3 regions of the Arthrobacter sp. 7Tela_A1 genome follow, and region 1 is predicted to be linked to each of the others. Evidence: riboswitches for the same ligand, from Rfam matches in the RefSeq annotation. Region 1 holds a riboswitch; each other region holds the start of a gene.
What was found. A riboswitch is a leader RNA that binds a small molecule or an ion and turns the genes downstream of it on or off. The one in region 1 is predicted to bind S-adenosylmethionine.
Positions count from the first base shown of each region.

Region 2: linked by a shared signal. The riboswitch ahead of TVB01_RS13710 (hypothetical protein) and the one ahead of TVB01_RS00050 (bifunctional o-acetylhomoserine/o-acetylserine sulfhydrylase) in region 1 are both predicted to bind S-adenosylmethionine.
Region 3: linked by a shared signal. The riboswitch ahead of TVB01_RS13905 (methionine ABC transporter ATP-binding protein) and the one ahead of TVB01_RS00050 (bifunctional o-acetylhomoserine/o-acetylserine sulfhydrylase) in region 1 are both predicted to bind S-adenosylmethionine.

Region 1 covers NZ_JAXIOO010000001.1:7,633-14,587, forward strand. The annotation lists gene TVB01_RS00045 (VOC family protein) at 950-1,591, opposite strand; SAM riboswitch class IV at 1,737-1,855, shown strand; gene TVB01_RS00050 (bifunctional o-acetylhomoserine/o-acetylserine sulfhydrylase) at 1,923-3,239, shown strand; gene metX (homoserine O-acetyltransferase MetX) at 3,236-4,372, shown strand; gene TVB01_RS00060 (DUF3995 domain-containing protein) at 4,411-4,920, shown strand; gene TVB01_RS00065 (SGNH/GDSL hydrolase family protein) at 4,977-5,771, opposite strand; gene TVB01_RS00070 (alpha/beta hydrolase) at 5,948-6,601, shown strand; gene TVB01_RS00075 (RNA-binding S4 domain-containing protein) at 6,598-6,828, opposite strand; gene TVB01_RS00080 (DMT family transporter) at 6,934-6,955, shown strand, end outside.
Region 2 covers NZ_JAXIOO010000038.1:2,151-9,105, forward strand. The annotation lists gene paaZ (phenylacetic acid degradation bifunctional protein PaaZ) at 1-732, opposite strand, end outside; gene TVB01_RS13705 (SGNH/GDSL hydrolase family protein) at 993-1,940, shown strand; SAM riboswitch class IV at 2,009-2,141, shown strand; gene TVB01_RS13710 (hypothetical protein) at 2,159-2,545, shown strand; gene TVB01_RS13715 (MerR family transcriptional regulator) at 2,591-3,394, shown strand; gene TVB01_RS13720 (hypothetical protein) at 3,451-4,050, shown strand; gene TVB01_RS13725 (3-hydroxyacyl-CoA dehydrogenase family protein) at 4,113-4,961, opposite strand; gene TVB01_RS13730 (enoyl-CoA hydratase/isomerase family protein) at 4,958-5,725, opposite strand; gene TVB01_RS13735 (thiolase family protein) at 5,725-6,936, opposite strand.
Region 3 covers NZ_JAXIOO010000039.1:1,990-8,944, forward strand. The annotation lists gene TVB01_RS13875 (hypothetical protein) at 1-62, shown strand, start outside; gene TVB01_RS13880 (SDR family NAD(P)-dependent oxidoreductase) at 117-866, opposite strand; gene TVB01_RS13885 (TetR/AcrR family transcriptional regulator) at 850-1,551, opposite strand; gene TVB01_RS13890 (alpha/beta fold hydrolase) at 1,704-2,477, shown strand; gene TVB01_RS13895 (CoA-binding protein) at 2,561-2,977, shown strand; gene TVB01_RS13900 (hypothetical protein) at 2,974-3,543, opposite strand; SAM riboswitch class I at 3,703-3,805, shown strand; gene TVB01_RS13905 (methionine ABC transporter ATP-binding protein) at 3,902-4,693, shown strand; gene TVB01_RS13910 (methionine ABC transporter permease) at 4,686-5,351, shown strand; gene TVB01_RS13915 (LLM class flavin-dependent oxidoreductase) at 5,379-6,803, shown strand; gene TVB01_RS13920 (acyl-CoA dehydrogenase family protein) at 6,800-6,955, shown strand, end outside.

The DNA of each region.
Region 1 (6,955 bases):
CCTGGATGTGACGGGCAGTCCGTCGACCGTAGCCAGCGGTTCCAGCAGGCGTCTCCGAGCCCAGCGGAGGTCACCGTGGCTGTGTCCGTTGACGGGAGACAACGCGAGCAGCATGACCTCACGCGCCGTTCCGATCGTCGGAATTCCCCAGATCGCGGCCGCCGACTGCTGGATGAGGACCCGTCGGGTCCTTCCGGATTCTACGGCCGCCGCGAGTCTTAAGCGCTCGCGCTCCCAGGGGCGAAGCCCGGCCCAGGACTGTCCATCCAGATAGACGCCGGGTCTGACCCGGACCAGCTCTCCCCTTGTGCACCGCAGTGCGAGGGAACGACGTCCGGGCCCGTCACGATCGGCATCGACGGAGAAAAGCAGGTCTGCGCTCATGGATCCAGCGTGGAATGCTGCGGGGTCAAACACGGGGTGCAGCAACGAATCTGTGGACAAGGTCAGGCCCTTGCAGCGGGCGGTCCTTGTCGGAAAAACTGCGTTAAGGGCGGAATAATCCGCTAAGGGAAAATCCGGTCATGGCGCCGCGCAGTATTTTCCCAGGAGGTCTAGAAAGTTCCGGAACGCAGCAAAACCGGGTCACAGAATGCAGTGTTTTCCCTTTGTGCAGCGTTTCGGAGGACTGAGTGCAGCAAAACCGCGGAGTGCAGCAAAACCCCGGAGTGCAGCGGAACGCCGGAGTGCAGCGGAACGCCGGCACTGAGCACGGTGGCAAGGCGGCAAGGCGCGCAGTGTGGGCGGGCTAGCCGGATCCCTGGGACGAAGCGCAACCGGATCCCAGGGAAGAAGCACAGCCGGATTCCTGGACGAAGTGCACCGAATCGCCGGAACGCGGGAAGTGGTGGCTGGGAACTAAGCACCGGGACAGCGGCCACAGCCTTCACCAAGACTGACGGGCCCGGCCCGAAGGAGAGGGGAACCCCGGCCACGAAGGCAACGGAACCTAGATCTCGACGAGACCCTTCTCAGTCCCGAAGGTCACAGACATGATGCCGGGGGTTCCCTTGGGGGAGACCCAGGTGACGCCAAGGCCGTCGAGCGGGTTCTCCACCGGCTGGCCGAGCCATTCGGTGACGCGCTGGGCGGACCCGGCAATCTTAAGGGAATCCAGGGAGACTGTGCCCGCAAAGGCACGGGAGGGATGGAGGTCGGCCTTGTCCTCATCCCAGCGGAGCATATAGGGGACCTGCGGGTCGGCGATCAGGCCGTTGATGCCGATCTGCTGCCACGTCAGTTCCTGCCCGTCGGGGAACTTGCGGTTTCCGGGGACGGCGGAGCGGCCGAGCCGTTCCTCGAAAGGTGCGAGGTCGTCCACGGCGACGCACCAGCCCATCCAGCCGCCGCCTGCCTCGGACCGGGCACGGACGGCCTGGCCAAAAGGTGCCTTGTCGGAAGCGGGGTGATTCAGGACCTCAACCACTTCCAGGTACTGCTGGTTGGCCAACGGAATGATCATGTTCCGGGTGCCAAAGCGGGGATGCACCCCGCCCTTCACAAAGTCGGTTCCAAGGGCAGAAGCAATACGTTCCGTGGTGGCCAGCAGGCCGTCGGATTCGCAGGCGTAAGAAACATGATCCAGGCGCATGCGAACATCTTGGCACGTTGTGACCTGTGTCTCGACCAAGGCAAGCCTTAGCTCCGCAAAACGTATCTGGATCTGCGGATTTTCCCGGATTCACGCTGCGTCATATGGGTTGCGCAACTCCGGCTCCGTTGGTTCTATTGGTACAGGTCATGAGTGCCAGCAGATAGCCCCGGCTTGCTGGCCGGCAACCCTCCAACCGCGGTGGGGTGCCCCGGGTGAAGACCTGGCTGGACACCACAAAGGGTGTCCCGGCAAGCGCGGGCCACACGTCTGGTACCGGAGTTCTTCCGGCATCGGTACCTGTGGGGCCCCTGGTCATTAAGGGAGCAACATGTCTGCCAACTGGTCATTCGAAACCCGCCAGATCCATGCAGGACAGGAGCCCGACGCCACCACCGGCGCCCGTGCCCTTCCCATCTACCAAACGACGTCCTTCGTTTTCCCCAGCGCAGAAGCGGCAGCGAACCGTTTCGCGCTCGCAGAGCTGGCTCCGATCTACACCCGGATCGGCAACCCCACCCAGGAAGCAGTGGAGAACCGCATCGCTTCCCTGGAAGGCGGCGTTGGGGCCCTGCTGCTTGCCTCCGGGCAGGCCGCGGAAACCTACGCGATCCTCAACCTGGCCCAGGCAGGGGACCACATCGTGGCCAGCCCCAGCCTGTACGGCGGAACGTACAACCTCTTCAAGCACACCCTGAAGAAGTTCGGCATCGACGTCACCTTCGTCGCCGACCCGGACAACCTGGACCAGTGGCGCGAAGCCGTGCAGCCCAACACCAAGGCATTCTTTGGCGAAGTCGTCTCCAATCCACGCCAGGATGTCCTGGACTTGGAGGGACTTTCCGCCGTCGCGCATGAGGCGGGCATTCCCCTCATCGTGGACAACACGCTGTCCACCCCTTACCTCATCCGCCCCATCGAATGGGGAGCGGACATCGTGGTGCACTCCGCCACCAAGTACCTCGGAGGGCACGGCACCGCGATGGCCGGCGTGATCGTGGACTCCGGCAACTTCGACTTCGCCGCCGATCCGGAAAAGTTCCCCGGCTTCAATAGCCCTGATGAGAGCTACAACGGCCTGGTGTACGCCCGGGACCTCGGGGTCAACGGTGCACTGGGCGCCAACCTGGCCTTCATCCTGAAGGCACGGGTCCAGCTGCTGCGGGACCTCGGTTCGGCAGTATCACCGTTCAACGCTTTCCTGATCGGCCAGGGTCTGGAAACGCTCAGCCTCCGGCTGGAGCGGCACGTTCAAAACGCCGTCGCCGTCGCGGAATGGCTGGAGACGCACGACGACGTCCTTTCCGTCGCGTACGCAGGCCTGAAGTCCAGCCCGTGGTACGAACGAGGCCGCAAGTACGGGCCCCGCGGCACCGGTGCGATCGTGTCCTTTGAAATCGACGGGGGTGTCGAAGCCGGCAAGCGCTTCGTCGATGCGCTCCAGCTGCACTCGCACGTGGCGAACGTCGGCGACGTCCGCTCGCTGGTGATCCATCCGGCGTCGACCACCCACAGCCAGCTGGGGGCGGAGGCCCAGACAGCGGCAGGGGTCAGCCCGGGCCTGGTGCGGCTCTCGGTCGGGTTGGAGCACGTGGATGACATCATTGCGGACCTCGACGCCGGATTCCGCGCCGCCAAGGGAGCATGAAGCACAGCGTGACAACCTATCCAGCCACAGCGCAGCACCCCGTCCACACACTCGACGGAGTGCTGCAGTACGCCTCGATCGGTGAACTCGAACTCGAGACCGGAGGGCGCCTGCCCGACGTCGTTCTCGGCTACGAAACCTGGGGCCGCCTGAACAGTGACGCCTCCAACGCCGTCCTCATTCCGCACGCCCTCACCGGCAGTACCCACGTGGCGCAGGGCAGCACGGAGGAACCGGGCTGGTGGGACGGTCTCGTGGGGCCGGGACGAACCGTGGATACCGACCGTTTCTTCGTGGTCTCCATCAACATGGTCGGTGGTTGCTACGGCTCCACGGGCCCGGCGTCGGCTGACCCCCACGGACTGCACTGGGGATCCCGCTTCCCCTTCGTCACCATCCGGGACTCGGTACGGGCTGAGGCGCGCCTGGCGGACCAGCTCGGCATACGCCGCTGGCACACGGTGCTGGGCGGATCACTCGGCGGTGCACGCGCGCTGGAGTGGGCCGTGACTGAACCTGCCCGGGTCGCACGGTGCGCGGTGATAGCGGCGACGGCGGCCAGCACGGGGGAGCAGATTGCCTTCGCCCAGGCGCAGGTCGAAGCCATCCGGCTGGACCCGGATTACAACGGCGGGGACTACTACAACGGACGCGCTCCGCTCACCGGACTCGGGCTGGCTCGCAGGATCGCTCACATCACCTACCGGTCAGAGGCGGAACTGCAGTACCGGTTCGGCAGGACACCGCAGCCGGGAGAGGACCCGCTGGGGGCTGCCCTGCCGGCCGAGCGCGGCCGCTACCAGGTGGAGAGCTATCTGGACCATCAGGGCCGGAAGCTGGCGGACCGGTTCGACGCCAACAGCTACGTCATCCTCACCGAGGCGCTGATGAGCCACGACGTCGCCCGCGGCCGCGGCAGCCTCGCCGAAGCGCTCGCGGCCACCCAGGCACAGTTCCTCGTGGCGGCCGTGGACTCGGACCGGCTGTACTTCCCGGAACAGTCCCATGAACTGGCAGCCGCGCTGCCCGGAAACAACAGCGTGCACGTGATCAGCGCACCGATAGGCCACGACGGGTTCCTGACGGACATCCTGCAGCTCAAGGACGTGCTCGAGCAGGACTTCTTCGCCTAAGCGCCCACACCGGCGCGGTGGGCTGGCACCATAAAAGGATGCGCAGCAGCATTTCGCAGCGCCGTCCCCGGACCCGGCCCCGCGGGGGCGGGTACTTCCTCTGGGCTGCCTGCGGCCTCGGCCTGTTCCACGCCGGGTTCAGCCTGTATTGGGCGCTCGGCGGGCGATGGCTGCTCGCCACGGTAGGACAGTTCGCTGTTCAGGCCGCACAGGAGGCGCCGCTGGGGGCCGCGTTGCTGCTCGCCGGGACGGCGTTGCTGAAGGCCGCGGCAGCCGTCATACCGCTGGCGGCAGCCTATGGCCAGTTTCCGTTCCCCGGCCTGATCCGGGTCCTCAGCTGGATAGGAGGCGCCGGCCTGGTGGTTTACGGCGGGATCAATGCGGCCGCCGCAGCGGCGGTCCTGGCCGGCTGGATTCCGGCGGGCCCGGGAGCTGACTGGCAGGGCCTGCTGGGGCATGCCCTGCTGTGGGACCCGCTGTTCCTGGGCTGGGGGACCTGTCTGCTTGCCTACCTTTTCGCGTCGCGTCCGGCACGGCCCGGGCCTTAGCGGCACAGTCCCGACCCAGCACCCTCCCGCCCCGGCCCGCGGCCCAGAACCGAGCCTTAGACCGGCCCGGCTCCGGCTGCTTCGGAGGAACCCGGAGGCATCCGTGTGCCGAAATAGGGGCCGGCTTCAGGACGCTTGGGTGAAATGCCGTCCCCTGAGGAACGCCCCCGTACCCGGCGGACCACCCACGGCACCAGGTATTCACGCGCCCAGACCAGGTCTTCCGTGCGCGCGGTCCGCCAGTTCTTGGCGGGCAGATCCTTGACCTTGGCCGGCTCCAGCGTGTGCGGCACCCCGAGCGTCTCCAGCACCATCGCCGCGATGGTCTGGTGTCCAAGCGGTGAAAAGTGCAGCCGGTCCGGTGCCCACATCTGCGGGTTGCTCAGCTCGCGCAGTGCCCACATGTCCGCAATGACGGCGTCGTGCCATCCGGCCACAGTCCTCAGGTTCTCGTTGTAGGTGGCCACCCGTCCGCGGACGCTGCCCAGCACCGGAGTCGCACCGATGTCCGGTCCGGTAAAGAGCACCACCCTTGCGCCGGTTTCCCGCAGGCGGGCAATGGTGCCGTCCATGGTCTCGGCCAGACGGTCCGGATCGCCGCCGGGGCGGATGACGTCGTTCCCGCCCGCGCAGATGGTAACCAGGTCCGGCTTGAGGTCGATCGCCGGCTGGAGCTGTTCGTCGACGATCTGGTTCAGCAGCCGGCCGCGGACGGCCAGGTTGGCGTAGGCGAAGTCCTCGTGTCCGACGGCGAGTTCCTCAGCCAGCCGGTCCGCCCAGCCGCGGTTGCCGCCGGGGCTTTCCGGGCTTGGGTCCCCGATTCCCTCAGTGAAGGAATCACCCAGTGCCACGTACCGGCTGAACGGGTGGTCCGGAGGGGACGGGGCGGGCCGCGGAGCGGTGCCGGTCTGCCGGCCGGAAGATACGGGGGACTGCTGAGCATTTTCGTTCACCGGACCATGATGGCTTGGCCGGGCCCGGCTACGCGACCGTAGGTTCCTTTCCCCGCCATGCCAGAATGAAAGCCATGACTGAAAACGCTCCGTGGAATCCCGTTGTCCTCTTTTCCAAGCCCGAGGAGGAACGCGTCGGAACGCCGCTGCTGGTGCTCTTCCACGGCTACCTTGCCAATGAAGAAGACCTGATGGGTCTGGCGGAATACCTGCCGCAGGAGTTCACGATTGCCTCGGTGCGCGCACCGCTGGCGCTCGGTCCGGGTTTCTCCTGGTTCCCGCTGATGCACGAGCCCGACTACTCAGTTGACCGGGTGGTGAACGCGGTCCAGGATGTCTCCGACTGGCTGGACGGGATCAAGGGAGCGCACAGCAGTGTGACGCTGCTCGGATTCTCGATGGGCATGGCAGTGGCCAGCACCTTGATGCGGCACCGGCCTGAGGAGTTTGCCGCCGTCGTCGGGCTTTCAGGTTTTGTTGTCCCGGCCGAAGGCAACGGATTCTTCCACGACGAAGAGCTCGCCGAACTGAAGGTTCCGTTCTTCTGGGGCCGGGACCAGGCCGATCCCGTGATCGACGCACCGCGGATCGAGTACACCCACGGCTGGCTCAACGGACACACCAAACTGACCAAGGTGCTCTACGCCGGCATGGGCCACAGCATCAACATGCAGGAACTGGGACACGTGAAGGAGTTCCTGACCCACACTGTGCTGGGATCGCGCTAGGAGGCGGAAGCGATCCGGACTGCCTGGCCGTTGACCTCCAAGGTGTCGCCCGCGTGAAGCTGGCGGCCGCGGCGCTCTTCGATCTCGCCGTTGACCTTCACGAGTCCGTTTTCGATCAGTTCCTTGGCCTCGATGCCGTCCTCGGCAAGGTTGGCAAGCTTCAGCGCCTGGCCAAGGCGGATCATGTCGTCACGGATGGGAAGGTCCTGGGGATCAGTTGAACTCATGGGTCTATTCTGCCGGAAACGGACGACGGCGTTTTCCGCCCGGGTGCTTCCGCGCACCGGCGCGGTCCTGACGGCGGCGGGCCCGGCCGGGAGTACTGTGTAACGGTGCCACAGCCTGCCCGCCTTC
Region 2 (6,955 bases), on a different contig from region 1:
CGCCGAACCAGTGAAGGAGACCATGTCCCGGTAGTCCAAATGGTCCAGCAGGTCCCGGGCGGAGCCGGAGATCAGCTGCAGCGAACCTGCCGGGAGGATCCCGGATTCGATCATCATGCGCACGGCGGCTTCGGAGAGGTAGCCGGTGGGCGTTGCGGGCTTCACGATGGTGGGAACACCGGCGATGAACGCAGGAGCGAACTTCTCGAGCATGCCCCAGACCGGGAAGTTGAAAGCGTTGATCTGCACGGCGACGCCGGGGATCGAGGTGTAGACGTGCTCGCCGATGAAGGAGCCGTCCTTGGAAAGGACCTCGGCTGCACCGTCGATGACGACCGTGGAGTTGGGCAGTTCGCGGCGGCCCTTGGAACCGAAGGTGAAGAGCACGCCGATGCCGCCGTCGATGTCCACCAGGGAGTCGATCTTGGTGGCGCCGGTGCGGGCGGAGATTTCGTAAAGTTCCTTGCGGCGGCCGTTGAGGTACTGGGCCAGTTCCTTCAGCTTCAGCGAACGCTGGTGGAAGGTGAGGCCGGCCAGTCCGCGGTGGCCCACGGTGCGGCCGTGCTCCACGGCGGCTGCAATGTCCAGTCCGTCGGTCGACACCAGGGCGAGGATTTCACCGGTGCTGGCGTCCCGGACCTCGGCTGGGTTGGCGGCGGCGCTTTCCGGGGTCCACCACTCGTCCTGGACGAAGCTGGGGACGACTTGCACGTCTATGGCGGTTGAGGTCATCTTTGACGGACCCTTTCGATACTGGACGTTTGTTTTCCTGACCGGGCGAGTTCCGCTGGCTGCGGCTTCCACCGGACACAGCGATAACTGACCGGACGGTCGGTAATGAATCCAGCCTACATGAGAGTGCCCTGCGGCACACTATGCAATGCCCCGGATCCGGCTTTTTGACTCGCCGCTGCGCCGGCTGCCACACCACGTGTTTGCTCCTGTCCGCGCCGGGGCTACCGTGGGCCCGGACGACGACGGAAGGTACGACGATGAACCGTAACCCCATGCGCGGCTGGGCGAAGGCAGGCTTGTTGCTGTTTCTCGGAATGGGCCTGGCTGCGGGCGGCGTAGCCGCTCCGGCGGCTGCCGGCGGACAGGACCGCGGACACCACCACGGGTGGGACCGCGGCTGGGACCGCGGCTGGGACAGGGACCGGGGCCGCGGCGGAGAAGTGGATTACGTTGCCCTGGGTGACTCCTACGCGTCGGGTTTTGGCGGCGGGCCGCTCCTCGATGCCTGCGGCCGCACTGCAGAGGGGTACCCGGCCCTGCTGGATGCCCTTCGCCGGGTGGATCGGGAGGCGGATGTGACGTGTGCCGGCGCGACGGCGTCGAGCACTCCCCCGGGTGCCCCCGCCGGACCCGTGGACCTGCCGGAGCAGATCGCCGCCCTGCGCGCGGATGGTTCCCTCAACCGCGGCACCGACTTGGTCACCGTCACGATTGGCGGCAATGACGTTCAATTCGGTGCCATCGTCCAGGCCTGTATCGGTCCGGTGCTGCCGGAGACCTGCGCCCCCGCCATAGCGAGTGCGACCGCCTACGCGCAGACCACCCTTACGGCGCAGCTGCAGGAATCCCTCCGCCAGGTTCGTCAATCCGCACCGCGGGCGGAACTGGTCCTCGTCGGTTATCCATATCTGTTCGAGGCCGGACCCGCGGGACCGCTGAGCCCGGAGGCGGTGGCGCTGTTCAACCAGGGAACGGATGCGCTGAACGCGGTGCTGGCCGGACAGGTACAGCGCGGAGAAACCTTCGTGGATGTCACGGATGAGTTCGCCGGGCACGGCGTGGGGTCCGCCGATCCCTGGATCACCCTGGGCGGCGAGTTTCCGCTGCACCCGAATGCCACCGGCTACCGCGAAGGCTATCTGGCGGCCATCACCGCAGATGTCCATCTGGGGCATGGGAAGGACCACTGCCGCGGCCGGCGGTAACCCTCGTCCTTCCGAAAGAAGACGCTGCCCGGGACGGATGTCACCCGCACCTGCTAACGTGATCATTGCTTCACGAGACATGGCCTCCGCACCTTCCCGGTGCGGAAAAGCTCCGACTGGCCATGCACCAACCCCACTGTTCGGCGGGTGGTTCGGATGACGAAGCGGCCCGCGTCCAACCGGAGCGGGCAAGGACACTCTCTTTCGAAGGACACGCTGTGATTCCCTCCAGTGACCCGCGCTGCACCGCCTTTGCCCCCGGCCACAAGATCCATTGGATCCACGGCGGGCGGCTCAACCGCTACGAGGACTGGATCGACGTCGAAGTCCACGCCGATCCGGAGCTGGACCTGATTTACCTGGTCCTCGCCGGGCAGCAGCAGCTCATGTGGCACCACGATGTTCCGCTGCTCGCCGAAGCCCTCGCGACCAGCCCAGGGCAGCCCCAGTGGTGCCCCCGGTATTCGTCCCTGATGGTCCGGGGCGCCTTCGAAGGCCGCAACCGGAGTTCTTTTTTCTACTTGGCCACTACCGAGCGGGCGGCTCCCTGCCGGGGACGGGTTCCGCGACATGATCTGAGGATGCAGGACAGCGATTCCGCGTAGGGCAATACTTGACCCTGACACTGTGGAAGGCAGGAGAACTGGAGCATGTTATCCATCGGAGCGTTCGCGCAGATCGGCCAGGTTACCCACCGCATGCTGCGGCACTGGGACACCGCCGGACTGCTCGTTCCCGCCCACGTGGATGAGTTCAGCGGCTACCGTTCCTACGATCCCGCTCAGCTCGAGCGGCTGCACCGGATCGTCGCCCTCCGTTCCCTGGGGTTCGGCCTGGAGGATATCTCCGCGCTGCTCGACTCCGGCGTGGACTCGGAGCGGATCGCCGCGCTGCTGCGCCTGAGGCAGGCAGAGGTCGCGGAGGAGGCACGGATAGCTGCTGCACGGCTCATTGACGTTGAGCGCAGGCTCCACCTCATCGAAAAGGAAATGCACATGGCCCAGATCGAGATCATTGAAAAACCCCTTCCTGCGCTCCGCCTGATTGCCCGCACCGCGGTGGTGGCAGAACAGCCGGAGGTACCCGGCGTCGTCGGACCATTGTTTGATGCCGTCGCAGGGCTGCTCTCACCAGCGGAGGCTCCCGCCGGCGTTCCGGTCGCGCAGTACGACATGGGCGAGGACGGCATGCGGATTACCGCCGGTTTTGCCGGCTCAGGCCCGGTCCCCGACGGCGCCGAAGCAGTTGAGCTGCCCAGCGTTCCGGCAGCCATCTGCGGAATCCACCTTGGCGCCATGGACGGCATCGGCGGGAGCTGGCAGGCGGTCCACGCTGAGATCATTGCCCGCGGCCTCACCCCCTCGGGTCCGTGCCGGGAGGTGTATCTGAGGTCGGAGTCCGAGGACCAGGCTGACTGGGTCACTGAGCTGCAGCAGCCCGTCGCCAGGGCGTAGGCTGCCCAGCCGCGGCGGTCAGGCCTGAGGCACGTTGGTTTCGGGGAAGGAGCCGCATGGACACAGCACAGGTGCGGTTGTGGTGGCTCCCGGTTGGTGCCGGGGGCCGCGTGGTGGTCCACACCAGCCGCTGGTGGGAGCTCTGGCGCGCGCTGCGCGAGCGGCGCCGTCCCCGGCCCCTGTTCCACGCAGCACTGGAAGTCACCGCGCGCGGTTCCCGCTATGCGATTGAAATGACCCCAGCGTGGGGCCAGGGCACCGGGCCGCGCGGAATCGTGGCCACGGGACCGGTGGGACTCCGGTTCCTCGGACGGCTCAGGCTGTTCCGGTATGAGGTGCGGTGCTGGCCGAACGGGGTCATACCGGACCTCGCCTTTGCGCCGGAACCGCCCCTCGTGTTCAACCTGGACGCTGCCGGGGCCGATGCCCTGCTTGCCCGGGTGCCCCAGGTGCCCCTGACGGTGTGGGGTGCGAAGATGCCCGGTGGCGACATGTGGAACTCAAACTCCCTGGTTTCCTGGCTGCTGCAGACCAGCGGTTGTGACGCCGCAACCCTGCAGCCCCCACAGGGCGGCCGGGCACCGGGCTGGTTTGCCGGCATTGACGCCGCCCACCCGCAGTCTCCCCCGCCGGCGGAAACCGAACAGCGGCGTTAACGGCCGCAGCCCGCATCCCCCGCCCTAAGGGGCGAAGCAGGCGGGCTGCTGCTCAGGGCAACCTAGCTCCAGTCGAAGAAGCCCTTGCCGGTCTTGCGGCCAAGCTCTCCGCGGGCCACCTTGTCCCGGAGGATCTGCGGCGGCTCGAAACGGGGGCCGAGCGTGGACGCCAGGTACTCGGCGATGCCGAGGCGTACATCCAGCCCCACGATGTCCGTGGTCTTCAGCGGGCCGGTCGGGTGTTTGTAGCCCAGGACCATGGCAGCGTCGATGTCCTCGGCAGAGGCAACGCCTTCTTCGACCATGCGCATCGCTTCCAGGGCAATGGCCACACCCAGGCGTGAGCTGGCGAAACCGGGAGCGTCATTGACGACGACGGGCGTCTTACCCAGGTCTGCCACCCAGGTCCGGGCGGCCTCAGCGAGCTCTTCGGACGTCTGCTTGCCCAGGACCACCTCGATGAGGGTGGACGCGGGAACGGGGTTGAAGAAGTGCAGTCCGCAGAACCGCTCCGGACGCCGCAGCTTATCGGCCAGCTCCGAAACGGACAGCGAGGACGTGTTCGAGGCCAGCCAGGCGTCGTCGCCCAGCTGCTCCTCCACAGCGGCCAGCGCGGCAGCCTTCAGGGCGAAGTCTTCCGGAACTGCCTCGACGACCAGGCCTGAGCCGGCAAAGTCGGCATAGTCGGTGGAGACGCTGAGCCGGGCAACCAGGGCATCGAGGGTCTCGTCCGTGGTGCCGCGCTCAACGCTCTTGGCGAGGTTGGAGGCAACGCGCTCGTACGCCGCGCTTGCCGCCTGCTCATCGCGCTCCACGACGACGACGGCAGCACCGGCGGTGCAGAAGGCGTGGGCAATGCCCGCGCCCATGCGGCCGCCGCCGAGAACACCGACCTTGGAGGGAACTGTCATTTCTTTTTCTTCCTTTCCAGGAATGCCTGCATGCGGTCGAACTTCGCCTCGGACTCGAAGAGGATGCCCTGGGCGAGGGTGTCGATCACGGGGTGCGCCTCGGCGGGCGCGTGGAACACGGACTTGGTGATGCGGACGGCCAGCGGGTCCTGCTTGGCGATCCGGTCGGCCAGGGCGTTGGCCGCGTCCATCAAGTTTGCCGCGTCGTGAATCTCGGTGACCAGGCGGGCTGCCAGGGCCTCCTCGGCGTTCAGGATCCGTCCGGCCAGGAGGATTTCCTTGGCCAGCGGTTCCCCGACGAGTTCCTTCAGCCGCCAGGTGGCGCCGGCTGCGGCCATAATGCCGAGCGACGTTTCCGGGTTGCCGATCTTCACGGTCGGAGTGGCAATCCTGAAGTCGGCGGCGAAGGCCAGCTCCGCTCCCCCGCCCAGCGCGTAGCCGTCCAGCGCGGCGATGACCGGCATGGGCAGCTTGGCGATGCGGTGGAAGATCGTCGAGTTGATCCCGCGCAGGGCGTCCTCGCGGCGGCGTTCACGCAGCTGCGCGATGTCCGCGCCGGAAGCGAAGATTCCGTCGGTGCCGGAGAGGATCAGGATCTTCGGGTTGTTCTCGAGCTCGGCGCAGAGGGCATGCAGCTCGTCGACCATGGCCTGGTCGATGGCGTTGCGGACCTCGGGCCGGTTCAGGACCGCTGAGATGCGGTCTTCCCCGATGGTGACCTTGAGCGTGGTGAAGTGCGCGGAGACTTCCGCGAAGTCCGGCACTACACGGCCTCGATCAGCATGGCGGTTCCCTGGCCGACGCCGACGCACATGGTTGCGATGCCGTGCGAGGCGCCTTCGCGTTCCATGCGGCCCAGCAGCGTGATGGCGATGCGGGAGCCGGAGGAGCCCAGCGGGTGGCCGAGGGCGATGGCGCCGCCGTCGTTGTTCACGATTCCCTCGTCAACGCCGAGGCGGCGGATGCACGCCAGGGACTGGGTGGCGAAGGCTTCGTTGAGTTCGAAAGCGCCAACCTGGTCCAGGCTGATGCCGCTGCGCTGCAGGACCTTCTGCGTGGCCGGAACCGGACCGATGCCCATAATCTCCGGCGGGACACCGGCGGAGGCGCCGTCGACGATCCGGGCGCGGGCGGTGAGGCCGTATTCCTTGATAGCGCGCTCGGAGGCGATGATGATCGCCGAGGCGCCGTCGTTCAATGAGCTGGCGTTGCCTGCGGTGACGATTCCGCCGGGCTTGACCACCGGGCGCAGTTTGGAGAGGACCTCCAGGGTGGTGCCTTCGCGGGGTCCTTCGTCGGTGTCAACAACGGTGTCGCCCTTGCGGCCCTTGATGGTGACGGGAACGATTTCGTCCTTGAAGCGTCCGGCGGCGATGGCAGCCAGGGCCTTTTCGTGCGAGCGGACGGCGAACGCGTCGGCGTCTTCGCGGGAAATGCTGTCCGTGGAAGCCAGTTCTTCGGCGGTTTCCGGCATCGAGTAGGTCATCTTCCCGTCGCGGGAGAGATCGCCGGAGACGAAGCGCTCGTTGGCGAAGCGCCAGCCGATCGAGGTGTCGAAGGTGTCTCCGGGCTTGGCGAACGCCTTGGTCGGCTTCTCGGTAACCCAGGGGGCACGGCTCATCGATTCAGTGCCGCCGGCGATGACGATGTCCGCGGCGCCTGCCTTGATCATGTGCGAGGCCATGATGATCGCGGAGAGGCCCGAGGCGCAAAGGCGGTTCACGGTGATGCCCGGGACGGTGTCCGGGAATCCTGCCAGGAGGGCAGCCATGCGTGCCACGTTGCGGTTTTCTTCGCCTGCTCCGTTGGCATTGCCCAGAATGACTTCGTCCACGACGGCGGGGTCCAGGCCTTCGCGGGCTACGAGTTCACGCAGTGTCAGTGCTGCGAGGTCATCGGGACGGACGCTGGACAGCGCACCTCCGTAGCGGCCCACCGGGGTCCGCACTCCGCCAACGAGAAAAGCCTCAGCCATGTCTGCTCCCAAAGAGTTG
Region 3 (6,955 bases), on a different contig from region 1:
ACTACGGACAGGGCAAGGCCGACGTCACCGAGGTGCTGAACGCGGTGGCAGCGGAGCTCTAGTCCGGACATGGTGGAAGCGGCGGCACGCGGCCGCCGCTTCCTTTCGGGCAGGACCTAGTAGATCTTGATCGAGCCGCCGTCGGCCATCAGCGTCTGGCCGGTCATGTACTGGGACTGTTCGCTGGCCAGGAACACCACGATCGGAGCGATGTCCGTCTCCGGATCACCCAGTCGGCCCAGGGGAATGCCGTCCACCACTTCCTGGAACGCCTCCGGGAACGCCTGGCTCCACTGGGCGATGCCCGGCGTGAGCGCGATCGGGGAGACCACGTTGACGCGGATGCCGTCCTTCGCCCATTCATTGGCCGCCGTGCGTGAAATGGCGCGGATGGCTTCCTTCGCGGCGGCGTAGGTGACCTGGTTGGGAAGGCCCTTCATGCCCGCACCGGAGGCGAAGTTGATGATGCTTCCGCCGGTCTTCTTCAGCTCGGGATAGGCGGCGCGCATCAGGTGGAACGTGGCCATGGTCCCGGTGTTGAAGGACAGGTCCCACATCTCCTGCGTGGTCTCCATGATCGGAGCCTGCTTGGACGCATGGGCGTTGTTGACCAGGACATGCAGGCCGCCGAGGCGCTCCACAGTCTCCGCCACAATCTCCTTGGTGCTCTCCTCCTTGGAAATATCCTTGGCAATGAAAATGACCTCGCCCTGGCCATCGAGTTCGGCCAGGAGCTTGTCTCCCTGAGCCTGATCAATGTCGACGACGGCAACCTTGGCTCCTTCGGCCAGGAAGCGGCGGACGATTCCCTGCCCGATCCCTCCGGCGCCGCCCGTGATGATCGCGGTCTTACCTTGCAGTTGCATGATCTTCCTTCCGTAGAGCCGGTGTCCTTCCGGAATCCGGCAGGTGGGTGAGGGACTGTTCAACCCCGGCGATGAAGTTCGCCACGAGGAAGTCCAAGGAACGGCGCGACGCGGCATAGCTGATGCCCTGGTCCCGGAAACCGGAGGCCTGCGGGTAGGAGGCGACGGCGTCGTCACCCCACCGCTGGTCGCGTTCCGTTCCGGTGCGTTCGGGGCCCGTGAGAGCTGCAGCGGTAATGGAAGCGGTGCCGATGACGGCGGCGGAAACACCCAGCAGGCAATCGAACCCCTGCTCGCTGGTCAGTCCTGCTTGCCTCAGCCGGGAGAGCAGCAGTTCGATCTCCCCGGGCGTTGCCACGTTCACCAGCCGCCGCGGCGTCAGGATGATGCGCAGCAGCCACGGATGTGCCTGGAATGCCCGCCACTGGGCATCGGCCATGTGCTGGAGCATCTGCTGCCAGGCGGTGTTCGGGGCGGGGAACAGTTCATAGTCGCGGGCGGCGGCGTCGGCCATGAGCAGCAGAAGGGTACGGCGGTCAGCCACATGGCGGTAGAGTGCCATTGCGGAGACCCCGAACTCGGCTGCGACCCGGCGCATTGAGACGCCGTCCAGACCGTCGGCGTCGGCAATCCGGACAGCAGCTTCCGTGATGGCGGCAGCGTTCAGTGGCTGCTTGTGGGGCACGGCCGTCCCTTCCCTAGCGTGTTTACAGTGTATACCTCAAGGTCCGCCCGAGCGCTTGGCGACCCTATCTTCCGGAGCATTGACCCAGCCTGTACCCGCTCCTACGGTGGAGGCAGGGCCGACGGCGGCCCGCACCAGCGAAGGAGAATCCCATGGATCCAGCAGCTGACGCATCGGGGCGCGTGCTGTCCGCGGACGGAACGCCCATCGCCTGGGAACGTCACGGCCAGGGTCCGCCGCTGGTGGTGGTGGATCCCGTCATGATGGACCGGACCTCCTCCGGCCTGGCCGGCGTTGCCGAACTGCTGGCAGAGGGCCACACCGTCTACACGTATGACCGCAGGGGCAAGGGCGAAAGCGGGGACGGAGAGGAATACACCCCCGAATCCGAGGTGGATGACCTGCTGGCTGTCGTGCAGGCAGCGGGTGGATCGGCGGACCTTCTGGGAACCTCCTCGGGAGCGATCCTTGCCCTCCGCGCCGCTTCGGAGTCAGCCGTTGTCTCCAGCGTCATTGCCGTCGAACCGCCGCTCTCTCAGGAGGGTGCTGCCGGGCCCGACATCCGCCCGCAGCTTGAAGCCCTGATCGACGCCGAGGACCGGGCGGGGGCCGTGCGCCTCTTCCAGGAGTCCATCGGTGTCCCGGAGGAAATCATCGAGCAATCCGAACCCTCACCTTTCGAGCCGGCGGCGCACACCATCTCCTACGACCTCACCCTCATGCTGGAAACCGACATCCAAGCCCTCACGGGCATTCATGTTCCGGTCCTGGTGCTGGCCAGCAGCGGCAGCGATGCCCGGCTGCAGGCCTGGGCCCGCGAGACGGCGGAAATCCTTCCGGAAGGGTCCTTCCAGCTGCTTGAGGGATCCTGGCACGGACTGGACGATGCAGTGCTTGCCGAGGCAGTCAGCGATTTCCTGGATTAGGGGCCGCGGACGCCGGATCGACCCGTCGCAGGACGGCGCGTACGCTGAAGACCCGTTGAGTTCCAACCGGAGGGAGGGCCAGAATGGCACACCGCAATGATCCCGAGGTTATATCCCGCCTGCTCTCATCCAAAGGACGCTGGGCAGTGGTGGGTCTCTCGAATAATCCGCTGCGGCCCGCGGTGGGTGTTTCCAAATTCGTCCAGGACTCGCTGGGGATGGAGATCGTCCCGGTGAACCTGGCCGGCGACGACGTCTTCGGCAACAAGGGATACACCAGGCTGGCTGAGATCCCGGGCCAGATCGACGTCGTCGACTGTTTCGTGAATTCATCCCGGGTCGGGGACATTGTGGACCAGGCCATCGAGGTTGGAGCCAAAGCCGTCTGGCTGCAGCTCGGCGTCGTGGATGAGGCGGCCGCCCAGCGCGCCGCCGAAGCGGGGCTCGACGTCGTCATGGATACCTGCCCCGTTATTGAAGCGGGACGCTTCGGGCTCTAGGACTGAGCCGGACCTGTCGGGCGCAGGTCCACCGGCAGTGAACGGTGGCTTTTCCACGCCGCGAGCATCTGGTCCCGGGTGCCGCCGGGGTGGGAGGCATGCCAGTCCCGGGAGAACCGGTTGAGCTCAAACTGAGGCCCGATTGGCCGGGCGGCGGCGGATCGGGTGGCATGCCAGTGGTCCAGGGCCGCGGCCAGCGTCGCAGTGCCGTCATTGGCCGCGAAGAACGCCCGCATGGGCGCATCAAACCGGAAACCGGGTCCCAGTGCGTTGACGAAGAACTCCCGGAGCACCTGGCTGCACGGATGTCCGGCAGGAACCACCGTATGGATCGTCAGCGGCGGGACCAGCGGCGCCGGCCGGCGCGGCGGGCGGCCGGGCGCTTCCGCCAGGGACCGTCCAGCCAGGCAAGCCGCGACGCGTGAGCTGACAGTGGCCTTTGAGCCTGCGGCGCTGAGGCCGTTTGCCCGGGCGAAGGCCTGCAATTCCTCCTTCAGCCAATACCAGCGGAGGTACTCCGTTTCGCTGAGATCGGTGGAAAGCGGCGGGCGCTGCGTCGGAATCACGCCTTCCATCCTGCCCGACGAAGATGCTGCAGGCCCCAGCCCGCGCCGTACGTGGGAAAACTCTTGGCGACCCAGGTGGTGCACGTCACGCCCGGACGCACTGCGTCATATGCGGTCACAACATTGCGCGGGCTCTCGCCAGCGGACAGCATGAACCCGTAACCATCCAGAGCGGCTGAGAGACCTGGCTCCGTGACGCCGCAGCAACCCCTTCCGTAATTCATACGGAGCAGAGGGGTGCTACCGCCAGGACCGATGGAGAAGCACCCGCTATCTTTTGGTCCCCTTCAAACGTGCCTCGGCGCGCTGAAGCCGTGGACTCCGCGGCGCGCACCTTCACAACCTGAAGGAGGAGAGCATGATCCGGATCGAGAATGTTTCGACCGTTTTTGACACCGGCGGATCCAGTTTCACCGCCGTGGACAACGTGTCCCTGGACATCCCCAAAGGCAGCATCCAGGGCATCATCGGGTTTTCCGGTGCGGGTAAATCCACGCTGCTGCGCAACATCAACCTCCTGGAACGTCCCGCCTCGGGCCGGGTCCTGGTGGACGGAACGGACCTGACAGCTCTGGCCGATGCCGAGCTGCGCGCCGCACGGCATGAGATCGGGATGATCTTCCAGCACTTCAACCTGCTGAATAACCGCACAGCCGCGCAGAACGTGGAGCTCTCGCTCAAGTTCGCGGGAGTGAAGAACGCTGCCGAACGCAGGGCCCGCGCACTGGAGGCGCTCGCCGTCGTCGACCTGTCGGAGAAAGCGCGGACGTACCCGGCGAAGCTCTCCGGTGGTCAGAAGCAGCGGGTTGCCATAGCCCGTGCCCTGGCCACCCGGCCCAAGGTGCTGCTGTGCGATGAGCCGACCTCCGCCGTCGACCCCCGCACCACCGCGTCCGTGCTGCAGTACCTCAGCGACGTCAACGCGCGGTTCGGCATCACGATCGTGGTGGTGACGCACGAAATGAACGTCATCAAAGCCATAGCGGACAACGTGGCCGTCATGGAGGAAGGCCGGGTCGTGGAGCAGTTCGCGCTCACGGAGCTGGCCCGGCCAGGGTTCACGCCGGCCACCTCGATCGGACGGTACCTGATCTCTGACGAAATCTCCCTGGACCGGGCTGCGCGCCGGGAAGGAGCCCGCGTTGCTTGAGCGCATTGCCGAAGTCTGGCCGGAACTGCTCGCCGCACTGGGGCAGACCGGCACCATGCTGCTGGTCGCGATCCCGCTGGCGGTGCTGATCGGCACCCCGCTGGGCGTGCTGCTCTACGCCCTGGGGCCGGACGGGCTGGGGCACAAACCGCGGCTGCACCGGGTCCTGGACTCTCTGGTGAACCTGGTGCGTTCCTTTCCGTTCCTGATCCTGCTGATCGCGATCATCCCCTTCACCCGCTTCGTGGTGGGAACCACCATCGGCACCGCGGCCGTCATCGTGCCGCTGACCATCAACGCCATCCCCTACTTTGCCCGGTTCGTGGAGCAGAACATCACCGCTCTGGGCGGCGGCGTGGTGGAGGCCGCCCGGTCCATGGGCGCCACCCGCGGGCAAATCGTTCGCGACGTCCTGCTGGTCGAAGCGCGTCCGGCCCTGATCAGCTCCGTCACCATCATGACCGTCAGCTTCATCTCCTACTCCGCCATGGCCGGACTGGTGGGCGGCGGCGGAATCGGTGACTTTGCCATCCGGTACGGCTACTACCGCTACGAAACCGGGCTGATGCTCACCGCGATTGTGCTGATGGTCCTGCTGGTCCAGGCCGTGCAGCTGGGCGGCTCCTGGTTCTCCCGCCGCGCTGACAAGCGCCTCTAGCTTCCCCTCCTACCGAAAGTTTCCTCCATGAGCACTCCAAGTACCCGTTTTTCCGGGCCCCGGCCCCGCCTGCTGTTGAACGCCTTCCTGATGAACACCACCAGCCACATCCGCGGCGGCCAGTGGCGCCACCCTGACGCCGAACAGCACCGCTTCAACGAATTGTCCTTCTGGACAGACCTTGCCCGGCAGCTCGAAGACGCGAAGTTCGACGCCCTGTTCTTCGCCGACGTCGTGGGCCTGTACGGAAACCACGACGGCGGCTGGGCCTCCCATGTGCGCCGCGGGCTGCAGGTGCCGGCCAACGATCCGCTGCTGCTGCTCGCAGCACTGTCCGGCGCCACCCGGAACATTGGGCTGGCGGCGACGTCCTCCGTTGTCCAGAGCCATCCGTTCCAGTTCGCCCGGCAGCTGTCCACGCTGGACCACCTCTCCGGCGGCCGTGCCGGCTGGAACATCGTCACCTCCGTGCTGGAGAACGCGCACCGCAACTTCAACGGTGACGGGCTGGCCGGGCACGACCGCCGCTATGACTGGGCGGATGAATACACCGACGCCGTGTACAAGCTCTGGGAAGGATCCTGGGACGACGGCGCCCTGGTCCAGGACAAGGCCAGCGGCGTCCACGCCGATCCGGACAAGGTCCACAAGATCCATCACCGCGGTGAGCGGTATTCGATCGACGGCCCGCACCTGAGCTCTCCCTCCCCGCAGCGCACGCCCGTGCTCTTCCAGGCCGGCAGCTCCGGCCGCGGACAGCAGTTCGCGGCCGCCAACGCCGAAGCCACGTTCATCTTCGCGCCCAACCCCTCCCATGCAGCGAAGGTTGCCGCCGGGGTCCGTGCCCGCGCCGCCGAGGCCGGGCGGCTTCCAGATGACATCAAGGTCTTCACCGGGCTGTCCTTCGTAGTGGGCGGAACCGAAGCAGAAGCGCAGCGCAAGAAGGCCGAACTGGACGAATACCTGGACCTGGATGCCGTAATCGCGCACATCGGCGGCGGCCTGGGCATCGACCTCGGCGGCCTGGAGCTGGACACTCCGCTGGGGGAGGTGCAGACCGAAGGCGGCCGGGGTGTGCTGCAGGCCATCATCGACTCCACGCCCGGCGGCAACCCGACCCTGGCCGACGTGGCCCGCTACCGCACCGAGGCACAGCAGGTCACCGGCACCCCGGAACAGATCGCCGACGAGCTTGAACGCTGGCAGGACGCAGGAGTGGACGGGATCAACATCATTAACGCGATCCTGCCCGGCTCCTACACGGACTTCATTGACGGTGTGCTGCCCGAGCTGCGCCGCCGGGGCCTGGCCCAAAGCGAATACGCCCCCGGCACGCTAAGGGAGAAGCTCTTCGGAGCCGGCCCGCTCCTCAACGAACGCCACCGGGCCGCCGCTTTTCGCGGGGCCTTTACACCCGACAACACCCTTGCAGCTTCAGGAGCCACCCGATGACCGCCAGCCTGCTCACCCGTTACGGACACACGGTGCCAGCAGAGGCGCAGCGCTGGTTCGACGTCGCAGACGAGGTCGCCGCCATTCTTGCCGCTGACGCTTTGGAACGCGACGCCGCGAACAAGCCGCCGTTCACCGAGGTGGAAATCCTG